Regions from separate parts of the Ornithinimicrobium pratense genome, predicted to be linked through region 2. Evidence: predicted binding sites of a transcription regulator. Region 2 holds the regulator's gene; the other holds the start of a gene.
What was found. Region 2 encodes LexA, which represses DNA repair genes until DNA is damaged. Its sites were predicted from a motif close to TCGAACANNTGTTCGA; they were not measured.
Positions count from the first base shown of each region.

Region 1: FY030_RS00890 (HNH endonuclease signature motif containing protein) is a predicted target of LexA. The motif match lies at 2,079-2,094, and genes of this name have one in related genera.

Region 1 is NZ_CP044427.1:199,431-203,640, reverse strand. It holds gene FY030_RS00890 (HNH endonuclease signature motif containing protein) at 1-1,855, opposite strand, end outside; gene FY030_RS00885 (class F sortase) at 2,196-3,014, opposite strand; gene FY030_RS00880 (hypothetical protein) at 3,095-4,144, opposite strand.
Region 2 is NZ_CP044427.1:966,171-970,380, reverse strand. It holds gene FY030_RS04410 (glycoside hydrolase family 65 protein) at 1-367, shown strand, start outside; gene FY030_RS04405 (hypothetical protein) at 497-1,147, shown strand; gene FY030_RS04400 (LysM peptidoglycan-binding domain-containing protein) at 1,153-1,629, opposite strand; gene lexA (transcriptional repressor LexA) at 1,882-2,601, shown strand; gene FY030_RS04390 (PRC-barrel domain-containing protein) at 2,765-3,097, opposite strand; gene FY030_RS04385 (DUF2382 domain-containing protein) at 3,225-4,199, opposite strand.

The sequences.
Region 1 (4,210 bases), 770 kb from region 2:
CGCGGTTGGCGTGCAGGACCGCGTCCCAGGCTTTGGCGGTCTTGGGGTCGTGGTGCCAGGTGTCGAGCAGTTGCCCGTTGCTCTCCCGCGTGTGACCACCGGGGGTGCCGTGCTCGGTGACGTGGTCGACCTGACAGCCCCCGGCATGGTGCTCACAACCCGGCGCCCGACAGGTCACGTCCGCCGCCGCCAGCTGGGCCCGCATCGACGCATCGAAGCTGTAGGCGGTGGTGGAGCGTTCCAGGCAGCGTCCGTCGGACGGGTCCACCAAAAGTCGCACGAGGGTGCTGCCCGGTGAGAGTGCCAGGCGGCGGACCAGGTCTGGGCCCACGAACCCCGGGTACTTCCCCAGCACCCGACCCGTCCACGCCACCCGGGGCACGTTCCGCTGCCCGTGGGCAGAGTTCTCCTGTGGACCCGGCTTGTCGTCGCCTGCGTCCTGGCGGGCTTGCTGGCTGGTCTTGTCGATGTCGTGGTTGCGGGCGGCGCGGACCGAGGGCAGGCAGGCCGGACACCCAGCAGCGCCCGTGTGACCACCCTCCCCGTCCGTCTCGCCAGCTGCCTCACCGGCCTCCCGGCTCACTGCGACTGCCTCGCCGGCCTCCCGGCTCTCGCCGGCTCCTTCGCCGGTCGGGTCGCTGATCTCATTGGCGGGACTGGTGGTGGTGCGGTGGACGCCGGGTAACTGGTGGGCGGTGGTGGGGTCGTGCAGCGCCAGCAGTGGCACCACGACCTGCAGCACCGCCGCAGGCAGGGCGGACAGGGCAGCGATGACCTGCGGGGTCCACCCCGCCGCAGCCAGATCCTCCGGGGTAGGTGTGGTGGTGGCGGCGAAGATGTCCAGGTCCGGCAACTCGTGCGCCCCGACCGTGGCATGCCCCAACAACGCGATACCAATGTCGTTAGCCAACTGCGTCACCGTCCGCGCATCCCCCGCACCCCGCGCCGCACGGGCGGCCCTGTCCAACCGATCCCCCAGGGCCAAAACCTTCAGGGTGGTCCCGGTGAAACACACCTGCGCCGTACCGTCCTCATTCACCCGGATCGACATCGACCGGGCCCGGTAGGCCGCCTCCCTGGCCGCCCGCGCCTCCTCCACCGCTTTCACCGACGCCTCATCACCAGGGTCGGGGCAGGCCGCGACCTTGGCCACCTCCCGCTCCAACGCCACCCAGAACGCCCCTAGCCCCCACGGCCCCGCAGCCACGGACCCGTCTGCCTCGAGCCGTTCCGGCACGCACGTGCCCGGGTCATCACCCAACAACACCGTCGCGACGTGCGCGGCATCCGCCGCGGACAAGCGTGCCTTGTCGCACGCCCGCCACAACCCGCGAACCAACACCCACGTCACCGTCCCCCGGGCCAGAGCCGAGGTCACCGGGGCCCGGAACGCCGCCGGCGCCGTCGCGACCGCCACCATCGACGCGGTCTCCGCCCGCGACCACCCCGTAGCCGGAGCCAGGTCCTGCCGCACCCGCGCCTTCGCCCGCCACCGCCACCGCTCCCGACCCGTGGCCGACAACTCACCAGGGTCGGCCAGGCCACGGCGGGCCAACTCCACCCGACCCATCGCCACCACCCCCTCACCCACCGCCACCAACCGCACCCGCTCCAGGCGCGAGATCACCTGGTTCACCGCCTCCACCGCCCCCTGCGCCCGATCCGCCGTCGCGCACAACGCGTCCACCGACCCCTCCTCCTCCTCCACCTGGGCGGTGCTGCCTCCTTCCACCGCCGACACCGAGGACGGCACGAACCCCGTCCCTACCCCCGCCACCGACCCACCCGACGACACGGCCCCCGCCAACAACGCCGCATCCGCGAACACCGTCACCGCCCCCGCATCCAACCCCACCCGTGACAGGACAGACTCCAACTCACCCCGCAGCCGCCCATCACCCGTGGCCGGACCCCCGACCGCCTCCGCCGCCACGTCACCACGGTCATCACCAACTCCCGACGCGCCCCCGCGTTCACCATCCCGCCTCACCCCGACCACCCCCTCCAGCGGCCTCACCCCGGCCCGACACCCCCGCCCGGAACCCCTCCCCGACAGTTCGTGACCGGTACCCACATAATAGAACACCTGTACGACATACCCAGGGCTCGTCCACAGCGTGTCGGTGATCTTTCAGGACACCGGCGGTCCTACATCAAGAGTCAGCCACAGTGATGGTGCAAGGGGCGGACGCACGTCATCCCCTCAGCGTGGCCTGCACCACCCAGTTGTTCACGCTGTGGCCGGTCAGGTCCAGGCCCTGGGCCGGGTCGCAGGAGAAGATCGAGACTGTGCGCCCTGGCTCCGCAAGCCGCCAGACCCAGGCGTACTCGGCGTCCGCCTTCTCCGTGACGTCGTTCTTGGGCACTGACAGCGCGTCCATGTCGGCCTCGAAGACCGCTTCGGAGCCATCGGCGTAGCCGATGGTCACCACGTCACCTGCCCGCACCTCTCCCAGCCTGTAGAAGACGTCCCGACTGCCACCGTGGGTGGTGTGCCCGGCCAGGACGCCGGGGTATGCCGAGAGCTCCCCCGGCACGGTGGCCCAGTCGGGCGGACCGTACCAACCCACGACGCCTGACGGGGGGTTCAGCTCCTCACGCTCGTTCAACTGCGTGAGGGCGACCGGCGCGTCGACGAGGACGTCCGCCGCACGGGTGATCCGGACGTGCACGGGCCCCTCGCTCACCTCGGCCGGCGCCGGGTCAGTGACGGTTGGCGCCGGCTCCGTCGTCGCACTGAAAGTCGGGGCGGCCGACGGTGAGGGCGCGGGCCCGGAGGTCCGCCCCGGGGAGACGGCCGTCGGCCGCTCCTGCTCCGCCGGGACCGAGGTGGCCACCGGCGCAGAGGTCGTGGCCGGATGGGTCGGGGGCTGCACCTGGTCCGCGACAGTGGGGACCCCGCCCCGCCAGCCCCAGAAGGCGATGAGCGCCCCCACAAGCACCACGGCAACCAGCAGCGCCAGGCCCGCCGTACCCCTGGCCCGCCGTGCTCTGGCGTTTTGGCTAGTGGCCACGGTGTGCTCCTCACCTCAGGTGGTGGACGCACCCCCACGCAGCCATCGGGCTGCGCGGGGTCGTCCGGGCAACGACGTGCTCAGCTGCTCCGACGCACCAGCGCCGCCCCGGCCAGGACCATCAGACCCAGGCCGAGGGCCATCGTGGAGGCGCTGGCGCCACCGTCGGTCTGCACGCGACCAGGGACCCGGTGACCCTCCCCAGGCTGGGCGGGAGCACCGGGCTCGCCCGGCTCACCGGGAACGCCCGGGCCGTGAGCGCAGTCCTGCTGGACCTCCACCTCACCGTCACCGGCGAAGAAGAGCTCGTCCTCAACGGGCTCAGCGGCCTCGTCCACGCCCACGAAGCTGACCCAATAGACCAAGCCGTGGGTGATCTCCGCGGTGTGCGACTGACCTGGGGCGAGGAAGATGTAGTTCTCCTCGCCGCCCCAGTCATCCTCGTCCTCGATCCCGAACCAGAGGACGGTCACGTCCTCCTCCGCACGGCTGGTGAAGGTGATCGTCTCGCACCCCGCCTCCGCGACCGTCCACTGCTCCTCCGGCAATGTGGGGAAGCCCCAGTCATCGCAGTCCTCGGCGAAGGGGGCGCCGGTCACCGTCATCGGCCCGTGGAGCACGGTCAGCTCCGCCGGGGCGCCGCGGCGGTAGACGACAACCCTGAAGGTCGCGGACTCACCCTCGTCCAGGTGGTCGCTGTAGATGAACGCCTGGCCGTCGTAGAAGCGCTCGGTGCGCAGCGTCTCCCACATGCCGTCAACCTCCTCGTGGAGCGCCAGCCGCAGATCGTCGGAGTCGGCGAGGGTCGTGACTGCCACGTTGTACGAGCTGTCCCAGCATTCCGGACCGACGTACTCGACCTCGAAGTCTTCCGGCGCGGGGCCTACTCCCGGCTGCTCCGCAGGGGGCGGCTCCTGGGTGTTGGCGGCGTCATCAGTGGCGTCATCAGTGGCGTCATCAGTGGCGTCATCAATGTCGGCTGCGTCGTCGGAGGCGTTCTCGTCGTCGTTGACGGCCGTCTGCGTGGCGGAGTCCGGTGCCCCGGCGGCCCACGCCGGCGCGGACGTCAGACTCAACGCGAGGGCCAGTGTGGCGAGGACCGCGAGGAGGAAGGTGAGGGGACGAGACACGACCAGAGGTCGGGACATGAGCTGCTCCAGGAATGGCTCAAAGGGGTGCGTCCCGCAGAACGCGAG
Region 2 (4,210 bases):
TCCGAGAGAGTGGGACTGCCTCACCTGGCGGATGCGCTGGCACGGCTGCCGGCTGCGCGTGCGGCTGGAGCACGACGCGCTGTCGATCGCGGTCGAGGTCGGCGGACCGGTGACGGTGCACGTGCGGGGTGAGCAGGTCCAGGTCGGCACCGAGGAGGTGCGGGTGCCGCTGGCCGACCAGGGACCGCGCCGTGACGGCGGACCGGACACTGGTGACCGGGGTCAGAGCATCCCCACCGACCGCGAGCAGTCGCGGCGGGTCTCCTCCTCCCCTGTCCCGCCCGGGGTCGTGCCGCACAACTGGCCGGTCGGGTCGGCAGACATCACGGGGCCGGTCCCGGTCCAGCGTCACCCGCGCGACGTCTGAGGGCTGATCAGCAACCGCCCTGTGCCGCCGGGGCCGGCCCTGGCACCTGCGGCACAAGGCCGGGTCAGCATCCGGAGCCTCCGGCGATCCGTCTTGGCGCGCCAGGGCCGGTGTGGTCGGATAGCGGGTATGACCGATCCGACCGCCCTGCCCTTCCAGGACGACGACCGCCCCGGCACTGCGCCGGAGGACTCGATCTACGAGGGGCAGCGGCCCGGGGTCCCTGGCACCGAGCACGCCGAGGGTGGCGTCCAGGAGGATGACGAAGGGGGTCGGCCCCTTTCGTCCGGGGGCAGTGACCTGCCGCCGTCGGAGACCGACCGGCTGGCCGCGCAGGTGACCGGAGCGGACGACCAGGTGGGGATGACCGCGCTGTGGCGGCTGACGATGTCGCTGGACCACTGGTGGTTCATCGCCGTGGGCGACGAGGGCCTGGAGTCGCCGGCTGCGGCCACGATCGAGGACCAGCTCATGGTGCTGACCTTCACGGCTGCCGAGCGAGCGCGGGACTTCGCCGTCAAGAACGGCATGATCGGGCCGGATGAGGACCTGCGCGCGATTGCCCTGCCCCCCCGTGAGGTCGTCGAGTCGGCCGAGACCTACCGCCAGGCCGGCATCGGCGGGCTGATGTTCGACCCGCATATCGCGGGCTACTTCATCCCCACCGGGCAGCTACCCATGGTCTGGGACGCCGTCTACTCCACGGCGCAGGGTGTCGACCCGGCCGGTGGCGCGGGGTCCGACGGCGCGGACGGGACCGCCCTGGGCCGCGAGGGCTGACCCGGTCAGCGGCCGGGGATCACCAGCTCCTGGCCTGCGGCGATCGAGCTCGTGCTCAGCTTGTTCGCCCGCTGGATGTCGGTGACCGCCTCGCTCAGGGGCACGTCGGGCAGCTGCTCGGCGGCGATCTGCGACAGGGTCATCCCGGGCTGGACGACGATCGAGCTGGTCGCGCCGGCCGGACCGATCAACCCCATGAGGGACAGCAGCACGAGAGCCACGACGAGGGTGGCGGTGCTCGTCAGCGCGAGCCGGCCCCGCCGGGTGATCCGCAGCGGTCTGACCGCGCCACGTCGGGCTGCGAGCGTCCGGCCCGCTGCGGAGGCCAGCGCCCCGCCGTGGGCGGCGCTGCTGCCGCCGGCTCCGGTCGGCACCAGTCGCAAGTGTGGGGGGATCCCGCGCGGTGCGCGTCGGCGGTCGGACCGGCCCGGGGCGAGCCCCAGCGGGAGGGCCGCAGTGGTCTCGAGGGTGGCAGTGCTCATGCTGATCACCTTCCTGTTCCTCTTGGTCCTTCGGACGCTTGTCCGATGGAACTTTGTCCTAGTTGTAGCACAGCCGTCCGAGGAAGTCGACACGCGGACCGAACAGATGTTTGTCATTCGATCCTGGCGCACGTACCCTTGTGGCATGTCAGGAACTGAATCATCCGCCACTGACAAACCCTCTGACCTGGACTTTCGGCCAGGAGCCTGACAAGCAGCGGGAGTGGCGACAGAACGAGGGGATGGAGACCCATGGCCACGATCCACGAGCTGCCCGACCGAGACGGTGGGGCCAAGCTGACCAACCGGCAGCAGCGCGTCCTCGACGTCATCCGCGACTCGGTGGACGCCCGCGGCTACCCGCCGAGCCTGCGCGAGATCGGTGAGGCGGTCGGGTTGACCTCACCCAGCTCGGTCGCCCACCAGCTGAAGATGCTCGAGCGCAAGGGCTACCTGCGCCGCGACCCGCACCGACCCCGCGCCATCGAGGTCGTCCACCCCACCACCGAGGGCCAGGGCTACCGGCGTGGTGACACCGATGGTGGGCGGGTCTCGCACGGTGAGGTGGACGAGACCGGCATCGGCGATGCCCGGCCGCGTCCTTCCTACGTGCCACTGGTCGGGCGCATCGCCGCCGGCGGGCCGATCCTGGCCGAGGAGGCGGTCGAGGACGTCTTCCCCCTTCCCCGGCAGCTGGTCGGCGACGGCGAGCTTTTTTTGCTCAACGTGGTCGGTGACTCGATGATCGACGCCGCGATCTGCGAGGGCGACTGGGTCGTCGTGCGCCGTCAGCCGACCGCCGTCAACGGAGACATTGTGGCCGCGCTGCTGGACAGCGAGGCCACGGTCAAGACCTACCGCCATCGCGACGGCAAGACCTGGCTGATGCCCCACAACCCCGCCTACGAGCCGATCGACGGCGACCACGCCACGATCCTGGGCAAGGTCACCGCGGTCCTGCGCCGGGTCTGACCCGCCTGAAGCCCCCCTAGACCGCGGCGTCGTCTTCGACCTCCATCCCCTCCGGAGGCGGCGCCGCACCATACCGCTGCACCGGGCACGGCCCCGGCAGCCTGCGCAATGACCTAACCGCTCGGAGCAGCGCCGGCCAGCTCCGGCTAGGACCCCCGCCGGCTCAGGCCGACGGAGCCGGCCCCTCGTCGATCGCGTAATAGTCGTACAGCTGCTCTTCTTCGTCTTCGGTCAGGTGCTCGACCGCCGGTATCTCCGGGGCGTCCTTGATCATCCCGACCGGGTAGGGGACGCGGATCTGCGTGCCCACAACCTCGGCGTTGGTCAAGGGGCAGAACACCCGGCGGCCACCGAGCCACCCGGTCCGCACCAAGACCCACGCCGGGACGCCCGTGGCGTTGTCGAGGTAGACCCTGTCCAGCGGACCGACCTTCACTCCGGCCTGGTCGAGGACTTCGGCGTCGTAGAGGGCGTCGAGCTGAGCCTGGGTGACCACGGGACCTCCTGGATGTCGTGCAGCGGCGTCCCTGCAGTCTGCTCCCCCGGGACACCAGGAGGGGCACGACCCACCGGTCGTGCCCCTCCTGGTCAGGCTCGCTTAGGCGGCCTCAGATCACTGTCCGTCAGACGCCGCTGCCGCGGCCATCCCGGTCGGTGCCGCCCAGACCATCCCGGTCGGTGCCGCCAAGGCCATCCCGGTCGGTGCCGCCCAGGCCCTCGCCCTGACGGTCCACGTCGACCTCCTCGTGGGACACGTCGGTGACAACCTGCTTCTCGTCGGTGACGGTCTCCTTCTGGAGCCCGACACGCTCGGTCGCGACCACGTCCTTGTCGATGACAGGACGCTCCTCGTGCAGCGTCACCTCGGCCTCCTCATCCTGGAGCCGACCGCCGGCGTCCACGTCACCCGAGGCGACGGGCTCGCGGACGATCTCGACCTCTTCGCGCTGGACGGGCACGGTCACGTTCTCCTGCTCGGTGACGACGTGCTTGCGCAGGCGCACCCGGCCGGTCTCCACCTGCTGGGTGCCGACGTCGACCCGCTCCTCGTGCAGGGTCATCGAGCCGTCGTCGGTGGAGCCGCCCGCACGGTGCAGGTCGGCGTCCCCCGTGCGCTGCCCGCTGCCGACGTCGCCGCCGGTCGTGTGCCCCTCAGCATGCACGCCCTGGTGGCCCATGACGTCGCCCACGGCCGCGTCACGGTCCCCCGTGCCTCCAGTGTGGGTGCCGGTGCCTGCGGTCCCGGCCGTGTCGAGGTCGTCGTAACGGCTGACGTTGACCCCCGCGCTGCCGTAGTAGCGGAAGAGCGCGTCCTGGTCCTCTGCGGACAGGTGGGCGTCCGCGTCCACGTTGGGCGCATCCTTGATGACGTCCTTGCTGGGGACCACGCGCACCGTGCCCTCGGACGAGAGCTCGGCTCCGTCCAGCGGCACCAGGCTCTCGCTAGTGCCGAACCAACCGGTCTTCACGCTCACCCAGCTCGGTTCGCCGGTGTGGTCGTCCAGGTACACCTGGCCGACGCCGCCCAACTTCTCACCATCCTGGGTGACTACCTGGGCCGAGTAGAGTTCGTTGATCTGCTCCTGGCTGACGTTCATGTGTCGCCTCC